3 regions of the Variovorax humicola genome follow, and region 1 is predicted to be linked to each of the others. Evidence: predicted binding sites of a transcription regulator. Region 1 holds the regulator's gene; each other region holds the start of a gene.
What was found. The regulator FNR, encoded in region 1, switches genes on or off when oxygen is low (the NO sensors DNR and NnrR bind a similar motif). The targets are predictions, from matches to a motif close to TTGATNNNNATCAA.
Positions count from the first base shown of each region.

Region 2: a site for FNR is predicted at 1,921-1,934, ahead of WKW80_RS31695 (universal stress protein). Genes of this name have one in related genera too.
Region 3: a site for FNR is predicted at 1,904-1,917, ahead of paaA (1,2-phenylacetyl-CoA epoxidase subunit PaaA). Genes of this name have one in related genera too.

Region 1 is NZ_JBBKZV010000028.1:60,655-63,926, reverse strand. It holds gene hemN (oxygen-independent coproporphyrinogen III oxidase) at 1-926, opposite strand, end outside; gene fnr (fumarate/nitrate reduction transcriptional regulator Fnr) at 1,054-1,773, shown strand; gene WKW80_RS29085 (hypothetical protein) at 1,754-2,020, opposite strand; gene WKW80_RS29080 (FixH family protein) at 2,017-2,301, opposite strand; gene ccoG (cytochrome c oxidase accessory protein CcoG) at 2,319-3,272, opposite strand, start outside.
Region 2 is NZ_JBBKZV010000036.1:2,822-6,093, reverse strand. It holds gene WKW80_RS31700 (cation-translocating P-type ATPase) at 1-1,839, opposite strand, end outside; gene WKW80_RS31695 (universal stress protein) at 1,998-2,459, shown strand; gene WKW80_RS31690 (YoaK family protein) at 2,477-3,268, shown strand.
Region 3 is NZ_JBBKZV010000015.1:51,084-54,355, forward strand. It holds gene paaC (1,2-phenylacetyl-CoA epoxidase subunit PaaC) at 1-418, opposite strand, end outside; gene paaB (1,2-phenylacetyl-CoA epoxidase subunit PaaB) at 581-883, opposite strand; gene paaA (1,2-phenylacetyl-CoA epoxidase subunit PaaA) at 885-1,880, opposite strand; gene paaX (phenylacetic acid degradation operon negative regulatory protein PaaX) at 1,997-2,920, shown strand; gene WKW80_RS21765 (histidine phosphatase family protein) at 2,895-3,272, opposite strand, start outside.

The DNA of each region.
Region 1 (3,272 bases):
TCGGGCAAGGCAAAGTGATCCATGCCGATGTAGACATAGCCTGCGGCGCTGAACAGCGCGATCGACCGCGCCAGCATCTGCACCTTGTCCGCGGCGACGGGGAGCTGCGCTACGTGAATGCGCCGCTGTGCCTTGAACCGGTCGGGCAGATGCGCATACGCATAGAGGGCGATGCGGTCGGGCCGCAACTCCGCGACCTGATCGAGCGTGCGCTCGAACGACTCCACGGTCTGAAGCGGCAAGCCATAGATCAGGTCGATATTGACCGACTTGAAGCCCAGTTGCCGCGCTATCGACATGAGCTCGAAGACCTGCGCGGCCGGCTGGACGCGATGGATCGCCTTTTGCACCTCGGGGTCGAAATCCTGCACGCCGAAGCTCAAGCGGTTGAAGCCCAGCGCCGACAGGCTCGCAAGTCGCTCGGCGTCGACGGTGCGCGGGTCGATCTCGATGGACCGCTCGCAATCCGGCGTGAAGGTGAAGGCACCCTGCAGCATGTCCATCAGCCGGGCCAGTTGCGCGTCGTCGAGAAAGGTCGGCGAGCCGCCGCCCAGGTGCAATTGACTCACCAGCGCGCCGCGGCCCAGTTGCGCCGTCTGCAGTTCGATTTCACGCGCCAGGTAGTCGAGGTACTCTGCCGCCCGCTCGTGATGGCGCGTCACGATCTTGTTGCAGGCGCAGAAGTAGCACAGCGACTCGCAGAACGGCACGTGGACATAGAGCGACAAGGGCAGCGCACGGGCGCCGGCACTGCGGCGCTGGCGCAATGCCTGCGCGTAGTCCGCCGCGTCGAAGGCCTCGACGAATCGATCGGCCGTGGGGTAGGAGGTGTAGCGCGGACCGGCGATCTCGAAGCGCCGCAGCATTGCGACCGAGGGCAGCAATTGGGGAACGTGCGACTCGGCGGGTGGGCAGATGAAAGACATCGTGTGACTCGCGCATTGCATTGAAGGAAATTCAATGTGCCCTGGATGTCGGTTGCATGCCTTGACCTGCATCAAGCCGATCGCAGGTAGTGCCCGCCAGAATTTGCGCAATCGACAAAGACTGCCCATGACCATCACCCACAACATCAAGGTCGCCTGCTCCAACTGCAATCTGCGAGAGCTCTGCATGCCCGCCGGGCTGGAGCCCGACGAACTCCTGCGCATCGATGGCCTGGTCAAGACGCGGCGCAAGCTGCGCCGGCGCGAGACGCTGTTCCACAACGGCGAGCGCTTCACCGCGCTGTATGCCATTCGCACGGGCGTGTTCAAGACCCGCGTGGCCAGCGACGACGGCCGCGACCAGGTCACCGGTTTCCAGATGGCCGGGGAGATCATGGGCCTGGACGGCATCGTCAACGAGCATCACAACTGCGATGCGGTTGCGCTCGAGGATTCGGAGGTCTGCGTCATCCCCTTCGAGCGCGTCGAAGCGCTGTCGCGCGAAGTGCCGGCGCTGCAGCGCCACGTGCACCGGATCATGAGCCGCGAGATCGTGCGCGAGAACGGCGTGATGCTGCTGCTCGGCAGCATGCGCGCGGAGGAGCGGCTCGCCGCCTTCCTGCTCAACCTCGTGCAGAGATTGCACGCGCGCGGCTTCTCGCGCTCCGAGGTGATCCTGCGCATGACGCGCGAGGAGATCGGCAGCTATCTCGGCCTGAAGCTGGAAACCATCAGCCGGACGCTGTCGAAGTTCGTGGAGGACGGCATCGTCGAGGTACAGCACCGCAACCTGCGCATCCTCGATTCGCAGGCCCTGCAGCGCATCGTCAATCCGCCCGGGCGTTGATGCGGCGCAGCGTGCCTTCGTCCTCGGGCGGCACCGTGGCCAGCGCCAGCGTGAGCGCACACGAGGCCGCGGACATCGCCCAGAAGACAAGGAAGCTCGTGGTGTAGATCGCCTGCCGCGAATAACCCAGGCCTTCCGCTCCCCATCGCAGATCCGAAGGGTCGACAAGGGCGAACACCACCACTTCCATGAGGCTCGCCAGCAGGAAGGCGGGCCACAGGATCGAGATCCACTTGCGCGCGCTCATGGCTTGGCGATGCGCGATGGCACCGGAATGTCCCCGGCCGGCGTCATCGCATGATTGCGGGCCGTCTGCGCCGGCATCAAACCCTTGTCGGCCAGGGTACGGTTGATCTCGACGCCCTTGCGGTAGTAGTCCTCCTCGACCACCGAGTCGCTGGTGTGAATGGCAATCCAGGCGGAGCCAACGCTCGCGATGACCACGGCCGCCGGCAGGCCGATGACCAGCCATACCAGCGGGAAGCGCCACCACGGTAGCGAGGTGGATGGTTCGGTCGCTGTCGTCATGCTTTGTCCTTTCGGGTTCATCGGGGCACCAGGAACACGGCCTTCTCGGAAACATGGGCGCGTCCATCCGCGGAGCGCACTTCGAAGTGCACCGTGTGCGATCCGGCCGGGGCCTTGTCGGCGGGCAACTGCAGGCGGACCGCCACCCAGCGCGACTGGGCCGACTCCACTTCCACGACTTCGGCGGATGCCACGTGCAGCCCATCCAGCCCGTTGGCCTCGATGCGGTAGGTCTGCTGCTCTTCGGTGGCGTTCATGATCTGCAGGCGATAGACGTTCTCGAGTTGGCCGCCCTCGACGATGCGGGCCAACGCGCCGCGGTCGCGCACGACATCGACCTTCAGCGGCATCCGCAGCACCAGGCTCGCGAGCAGGCCGATGCCGAGGACCAGCAGCACGCCGCCATAGATCAACACACGCGGGCGGAACACCCGGCGCCAGACCTGCGCCGACGACCATCCGTTCGCCAGCCCGTTCTCGGTCGCGTATCGGATCAGCCCGCGCGGCAGGGCCATGCGGTCCATCACGGTGTTGCAGCCGTCGACGCACAGCCCGCAGCCGATGCATTCGTACTGCAGCCCTTCGCGGATGTCGATGCCGGTCGGGCAGACCTGCACGCACAGCGAGCAGTCGATGCAGTCGCCCAATCCCAGCGCCCTTCCCTCCTGCCCCTTGGCGCGGACGCCGCGAGGCTCGCCGCGTGCGAGGTCATAGCTGACGATCAGGGTGTCGCGATCGAACATCGCGCTCTGGAACCTCGCATAGGGGCACATGTACTTGCACACCTGCTCGCGCATGAAGCCGGCATTGCCGTAGGTCGCGAAGCCATAGAAGATGACCCAGAACACCTCCCACGAGCCCATGCGCGTCTGCAGGAATTCCAGGCCGAGTTCACGGATCGGCGTGAAGTAGCCGACGAAGGTGAAGCCGGTCCACATCGCGATGCAAAGCCATACGACGTGCTTGAACCA
Region 2 (3,272 bases), on a different contig from region 1:
GGCCGCCTCGCGTGCGACGTCGGTGCCGCGCTGCCCCATGGCCACACCGATATCGGCCGCCCGCAACGCCGGTGCGTCATTGACGCCGTCGCCGGTCATCGCGACGACCTCGCCGGCGTCCTGCAACGCATGCACGATGCGCAGCTTCTGCGCCGGGTCCATCCGTGCGAACACGCGGACGCGGCGCAGGCATTCGCGCAGTTCCGCATCGCGCATGCGGGCCAGTTCGGCCCCTGTCACGGCGGGCGGATCGTCGCCGCCAACCAGGCCCGCGAGCCGTGCGATCGCATCCGCGGTGCGCGGCGCATCGCCGGTGATCATGATTACGCGCACGCCGGCCTGCCGGCATTCCTCGACGGCCCGAGGCACTTCGTCGCGCAGCGGGTCCATGAAGCCCAGCAGCCCCAGCGGCGCCAGGCGCAGGCCGTCGGGGAGCGCCGCATCGTCACACCTGGCATCGGTGAATCCTTCGGCCACGGCGAGGACCCGCAAACCCGAGGCACTCCATCGCTCTGCCTGCGCATGCAATTCCTTCAGGACATCCGCGTCGGCATCGCAACGCGCCAGCAATGCCTCCGCCGCGCCCTTCACGGCAACGCGCTGGCGTTGAGATCCGCCGGATTCGCGCCACCACTGCACCACGTAGGGCGCTCCCTCGCGCACGCCCCGGCGCGCACCCGCCTCCCATCCGGCGACCGGGGGGACCCCCGCCTGGTCCGCGGAGCGGAATATCGCGCGGTCCATCGGCTCCACGCCGTCGCGTACGCTGGCCTGCATGGCGCCCGCGAGCAGGCGATGGAATTGCGGCGGCGCGTCTGCGTCCGTGCGCAGGCGCAGCGACGCCGTGCCGTCGTGCAAGGCCGCGAGCGCCATCTGATTGCGCGTGAGCGTGCCGGTCTTGTCCACGCACAGCACCGTGGTGGTGCCCAGCGCCTCGATGGCCTGCGGCTGCCGCGTCAGCACTTGCGAGCCTGCGAGCCGCCACGCGCCGAGCGCAAGCATCACGGTCCAGACCACGGCGAACTCCTCCGGAATCAGTGACATCGCCAGGGTGAGGCCGACCAGCAGCCCCGCGGTCCACGAGCCTTCGCGCCAGGCGAACAGGCTGGCAGCAAAGATGCAGGTGAACATCGCCAGCAGGGCTACGCTCTGCACCAGGCGCTTGAGTTCCTGCTGCAAGCGGCCGGGGCGCGCCTTGATCTGCGCCAGCGAGCCGCCGATGCGCCCCAACGCCGTGGAGGCGCCGGTGGACGTCACGAGTGCGACGCCGTCGCCCTGCACCACCAGGCTGCCCGCATGCAGCAGCGCATTGGCATCGCCTCCCCCTGGCGACTTCGCGACCGGCACCGATTCGCCGGTGAGCAGCGATTCGTCCACCTGGATGGCGTTGGATTCCAGCACCTGCGCATCGGCGGCCAGCCGGTCTCCCTCGTTGACGATGAGCCGGTCTCCGGGCACGAGGTCCCGGCTGGCGATGCGCAGCGTGCGGCCTTCGCGCACCACCGCGCAACGCGGGCTCGACAGGTCCTTGAGCGCATCAATCGCGCGTTCCGTGCGCTGCTGCTGGTAGATCGACAAGCCGCCCACCAGCAGCACCGACACCAGCAACATCGCCGCATCGCCCAGCGCACCCAGTACCGCGTAGACGCCGGCGGTGGTCAGCAGCAGGAGGAACATCGGCTGGGTGAGCGCCTCCCAGGCGATGCGCGCCAGGCCCTTGCGGCCCGCGGTCGGCAGGACATTGGGACCGGCGCTTCGCAAGCGCTTGGCCGCCTGCGCATCGGTGAGTCCGGTCGGAGCCAGCCGGGATTCGACCGGCGTGCATTCAGTGGGGTTCATGCGAAACGCCTTCCTCGATCCGCCCAGCATGGCCGACCGCCTGCCCCGGCGCGTTGACATCGCGCAAGGAAAGGAAACGGCTTGCGCCACATCAAGGCGCCTGGCCGGGTGCACCGCCACACTGGCTCAAAGCAACCTTGCACCAGAACGGAGCTGCCATGTACCAGAACATACTCGTTCCGCTCGACGGAAGCGAAACCTCGCTGCGCGGCCTCGAAGAGGCCATCAAGCTCGCTGGCCTGACCAAAGGACGCCTGCGCCTGTTTCATTCGATTGGCGACATGTCGATGGCACATGCCATGGACGCGTACGACAGCCACCAGGGCCGATGGGTCGAGGCGATGCGCGAATACGGCGCCAAGGTGCTGAAGGACGGAAAGGACAAGGCGCAGTCCGCGGGTGTCGAGGCCGAGTCGGTACTGCACGACGGCTTCTCCGGCAAGATGGCGGAACTGGTCGCGGCGCAGGCCAGCGTATGGCCCGCTGACGTCATCGTGCTCGGCACCCACGGCCGCAAAGGCGTCGGACGCATGCTCCTCGGCAGCGGCGCGGAAGCCGTGTTGCGCCTGGCGCCAGTGCCGGTACTGCTGGTGCGCGGCGCAGCGGCGGCCGGCGCCTGAGGCCTCGGCCGAGCCCGATGCGCCGCCTCTTCCTGCTCACCAACCGACATCGCGCGCCCTCGACGAACGTCGGCCTCGGATTGCTGCTCGCCTTCAATGCCGGGGCGGTCAACGCGGGCGGCTTCCTGGTGCTTGGCATGTACACCTCGCACATGACCGGATTCGCCTCGCAGGTGGCGGACAGCCTGGTCCTGGGCCACATGACGCTGGTGCTGAACGCCTTGGGGGCCATCCTTGCATTCATCTCCGGTGCCGGCACTTGCGCGGTGCTGGTGAACTGGAGCCGCGCGCATCGCCTGCACAGCGTCTATGCCCTGCCCTTGCTGCTGGAGGCCGGGCTCATGTTTCCGTTCGGGTTGGCCGGGGCGATCACGCTCACTTGGTCGACGCCCTTCGCCGTTCCGCTCACCGTGCTGCTGCTGTCCTTCATCATGGGACTGCAGAACGCCGTCGGCTCCAAGACTTCCGGCGGCAGCGTGCGCACCACGCACATGACGGGCAACGTCACCGACCTCGGCATGGAACTGGGCAAGCTGTTCTACTGGTCTCGAAGCGGCAAGGCGCCGACCTTGCTGCAGGTGCGGCGCAGCCGCGAACGCATGGCCGTTTGCGGTGGCCTGGTCGCGATGTTCGTGCTGGGCGGCATCACCGGCGCGCTCGGTTTCAAGCACATGGGTTTCGTCTTCGTGGTGCCGGTCGCGGCCCTGCTGCTGGGCCTGTCGGTGCCGCCGTTGCTTCGGGACCTGCCAAGGTCGAGGGCCTTGATGGGACGGTTGTCCGCACGCACGACGCGCGAGGCGAAGCGGTAGTCAG
Region 3 (3,272 bases), on a different contig from region 1:
CGGCGCTGCGTTCGAAGTGATAGCGGACCTCCTTCACTGCCTTCTGCGCTATCTCGGCAATGCGCGCATCGCTCGACTCGCCCAAGCCGGCCAGCACGTGCATGTGCCACGCATCGAACAGGAACTGCCGCGCCACCGTGTTGCCGTAATGGCCGTTGGGCTGCTCCACGAGCAGGAGGTTGCGGAATTCATTGCCGTCGCGGAAGTAGGCGAGCGCGTCTTCGTCGCGGCCAAGGCCTTCTTCCTCGCCCGCCAGGGTCAGCCACATCCGCGACTGTCCCAGCAAGTCGAGCGCCACGTTGGTCAGCGCAAGATCTTCCTCCAGCGCCGGCCCATGGCCGCACCAGGCGGCCAGTTGCTGCGACAGCACCAGGCAGTTGTCGCCCATGCGCAGCAGGTATTCGAGTTTCGCGTTCATGTCAGTTGCTCCACCGCGCTTCGCGCGACCCGCGGCAGATGAAACTGGCGCCGCCAAATACCAGGGATACCACCAGGGATACCGCGGAACCGGCTTCGCCGTGCCGCTGGTATCGGTCCCTCGAGGGGGAGGCGCCGCAGGCGCTTCGGGGGTGTTTCATTTCTAGATGTGCTCCACGCCATCGGGCATGGGAAAGAACGTCGGATGGCGATACACCTTGCTCTGCGCCGCGTCGAACAGCGCCTCCTTGTCGCCGGGGCTGCTGGCCAGCACGTCGGCCGCACGCACGACCCAGATGCTCACGCCTTCGTTGCGCCGCGTGTAGACATCACGCGCATGCTGTACGGCGCTGGCGCCATCCACTGCATGCAGGCTGCCCACATGCTTGTGCGCGAGGCCGTGCTGGCTGCGAATGAAGATTTCCCACAGGGGCCATTCGCGTCGGGTTTTTTGCTCGGGGTTCATGTCATGCCACCTTCAGTTCGTCGGGTTGTTCCTGCTGGTCCGCGTAGGCCTGCATCGCTTCGCGAAACCAGGCGCCTTCGTCCCATGCCTTGTTGCGCGCTGCCAGGCGCTCCTGGTTGCATGGTCCCTTGCCGCGCACCACGTTGAAAAAATCTTCCCAGTCGATGGGGCCGTAGTCGTAGTGGCCGCGTTCCTCGTTCCACCTCAGGTCGGCGTCGGGAATCGTCAGGCCGAGGAACTCGGCTTGCGGCACGGTCTGGTCGATGAACTTCTGGCGCAGCGCATCGTTGGTCTGCGACTTGATCTTCCAGGCCATCGACTGCGCGCTGTTCACCGACTGGTCATCGGCCGGGCCATGCATGGCGATGGAAGGCCACCACCAGCGGTTGAGCGCGTCCTGCGCCATCGCCTTCTGCGCCGGCGTGCCGCGGCACAGCGTGTGCATGATCTCGAAGCCCTGGCGCTGATGGAACGATTCCTCCTTGCACACCCGCACCATGGCGCGCGCATACGGCCCGTAGGAGCAGCGGCAGATCGGCACCTGGTTCACGATCGCCGAGCCATCGACCAGCCAGCCGATGGCGCCGATGTCGGCCCAGGTCAGTGTGGGGTAGTTGAAGATGCTCGAGTACTTGGCCTTGCCCGACAGCAGGTCGAGGTAAGTCTGGTCGCGCGTCACGCCGAGCGTCTCGACCGCGCTGTACAAGTACAGGCCGTGGCCCGCTTCATCCTGCACCTTGGCCATGAGGATGGCCTTGCGTTGCAGCGTGGGCGCCCGCGTGATCCAGTTGGCTTCGGGCAGCATGCCGACGTATTCGGAATGCGCGTGTTGCGAGATCTGCCGGATCAGCGTCTTGCGATAACCCTCAGGCATCCAATCCTTGGGTTCGACCTTGATGCTGGCGTCGATCCGCTCCTGAAATGCGCGCTCCTGCGGCGACATTTCATCCAGCGTCTTGACCGCCTGTGCACCCGTCTCGACGAGTTGTGCGTACATGCATGTCTCCATTCATCGTGTCGTTGACGAGGATCAATCCCTCGAACTGAAATGAATGGTAGTGATACAAAAGGACTCATACAATCGAATGATGTGTATCATTTCCGGAGCACGCCATGCCATCGGCAACGCTTGAAGGGAAGATCTCGCCCAGCGTTGCGAGGCTTCGGCGCGGGCTCGTGATGCGTGCCAACTCGGTGCTGATCACCATCTACGGCGACGCGATCGCACCGCGGCGCCAGTCGGTCTGGCTGGGCAGTTTGATCAGCCTGGCGGAGCCGTTCGGCATCTCGTCGCGGCTGGTGCGCACCAGTGCATTCCGCCTCACCGCGGATGATTGGTTCAGCGCCACGCGCATCGGGCGACGCAGCTACTACGGTTTGTCGGATGTGGGCCTGTTGCGTGTGCGGCATGCCGACCGGCGCATCTACGAGTTCAACCTCCCCACATGGGACGGCCGATGGACGCTGGTGCTGCTGGAAGCCGGCATGCGCGCCAGCATGCGCCAGCACCTGAAGCGCGAACTGCTGTGGGAAAGCTTCGGCCAGTTGTCCCCCGGCATCTTTGCGCACCCGCATGTGGACCACCAATCGCTGCAGGAAATACTGCGAGCCGCCAAGGCCGAAGGGCACGTTGCCGTGCTGAGCGCGCAGAGCCTCGACGACTACGGCCGCAAGCCGCTGCAGGCGCTGATGCACGACACCTTCAAGCTCGCCAAGGTGGAGCAGGCATGGCAGCAATTCATCACCCGCTTCGCGCCTGCTGTCGCGCTGCTGGATTCATTGACGCAGGCTGAAGCCTTCTTCCTGCGCACCTTGCTGATCCACGAATACCGCCGGGTCTTGCTGCGCGATCCCAACCTGCCGGCGGCCTTGCTGCCCGACGATTGGCCCGGCCTGCGCGCACGCGAATTGTGCGAATTGCTCTATCGCAAGCTGCTGGTCGGCAGTGAGCAGTTCCTCGTCGCCCACATGGAAACCACCGACGGGCCGCTCAGCAAGACGCCGAGGGAAATCAGCCGGCGTCTGACGAGCGCTTGACCACGGAAGCAGGCGCCAGGTGACGGCGCTGGTCGTAGGTCGGCTGCGGCGGCAGATCCTTCAGGTGCGCCGTGTCGGCCCAATCGAGGATCTCGATGCGCGTTGGATGCGCCGCATCGGCCAGCCGAACGCGGTTGAACCCGGCGTTGGGAATGTCGCTCTGCCGCGGCCCGCTCAGGCTCATGCCCTTGGCGGTGCGCCACACCATGTCGAGCACGCCGCCATGCGTCACCACCAGCACGTTCTGGCCGGCATGCGTCGTCGCGATTCGCCGCAGCGCCTCGATGATCCGCGCATGAAATACGAGTGCCGATTCGCCTTCGGGCATCGAATGCTCTTCGCGAAATTCGAG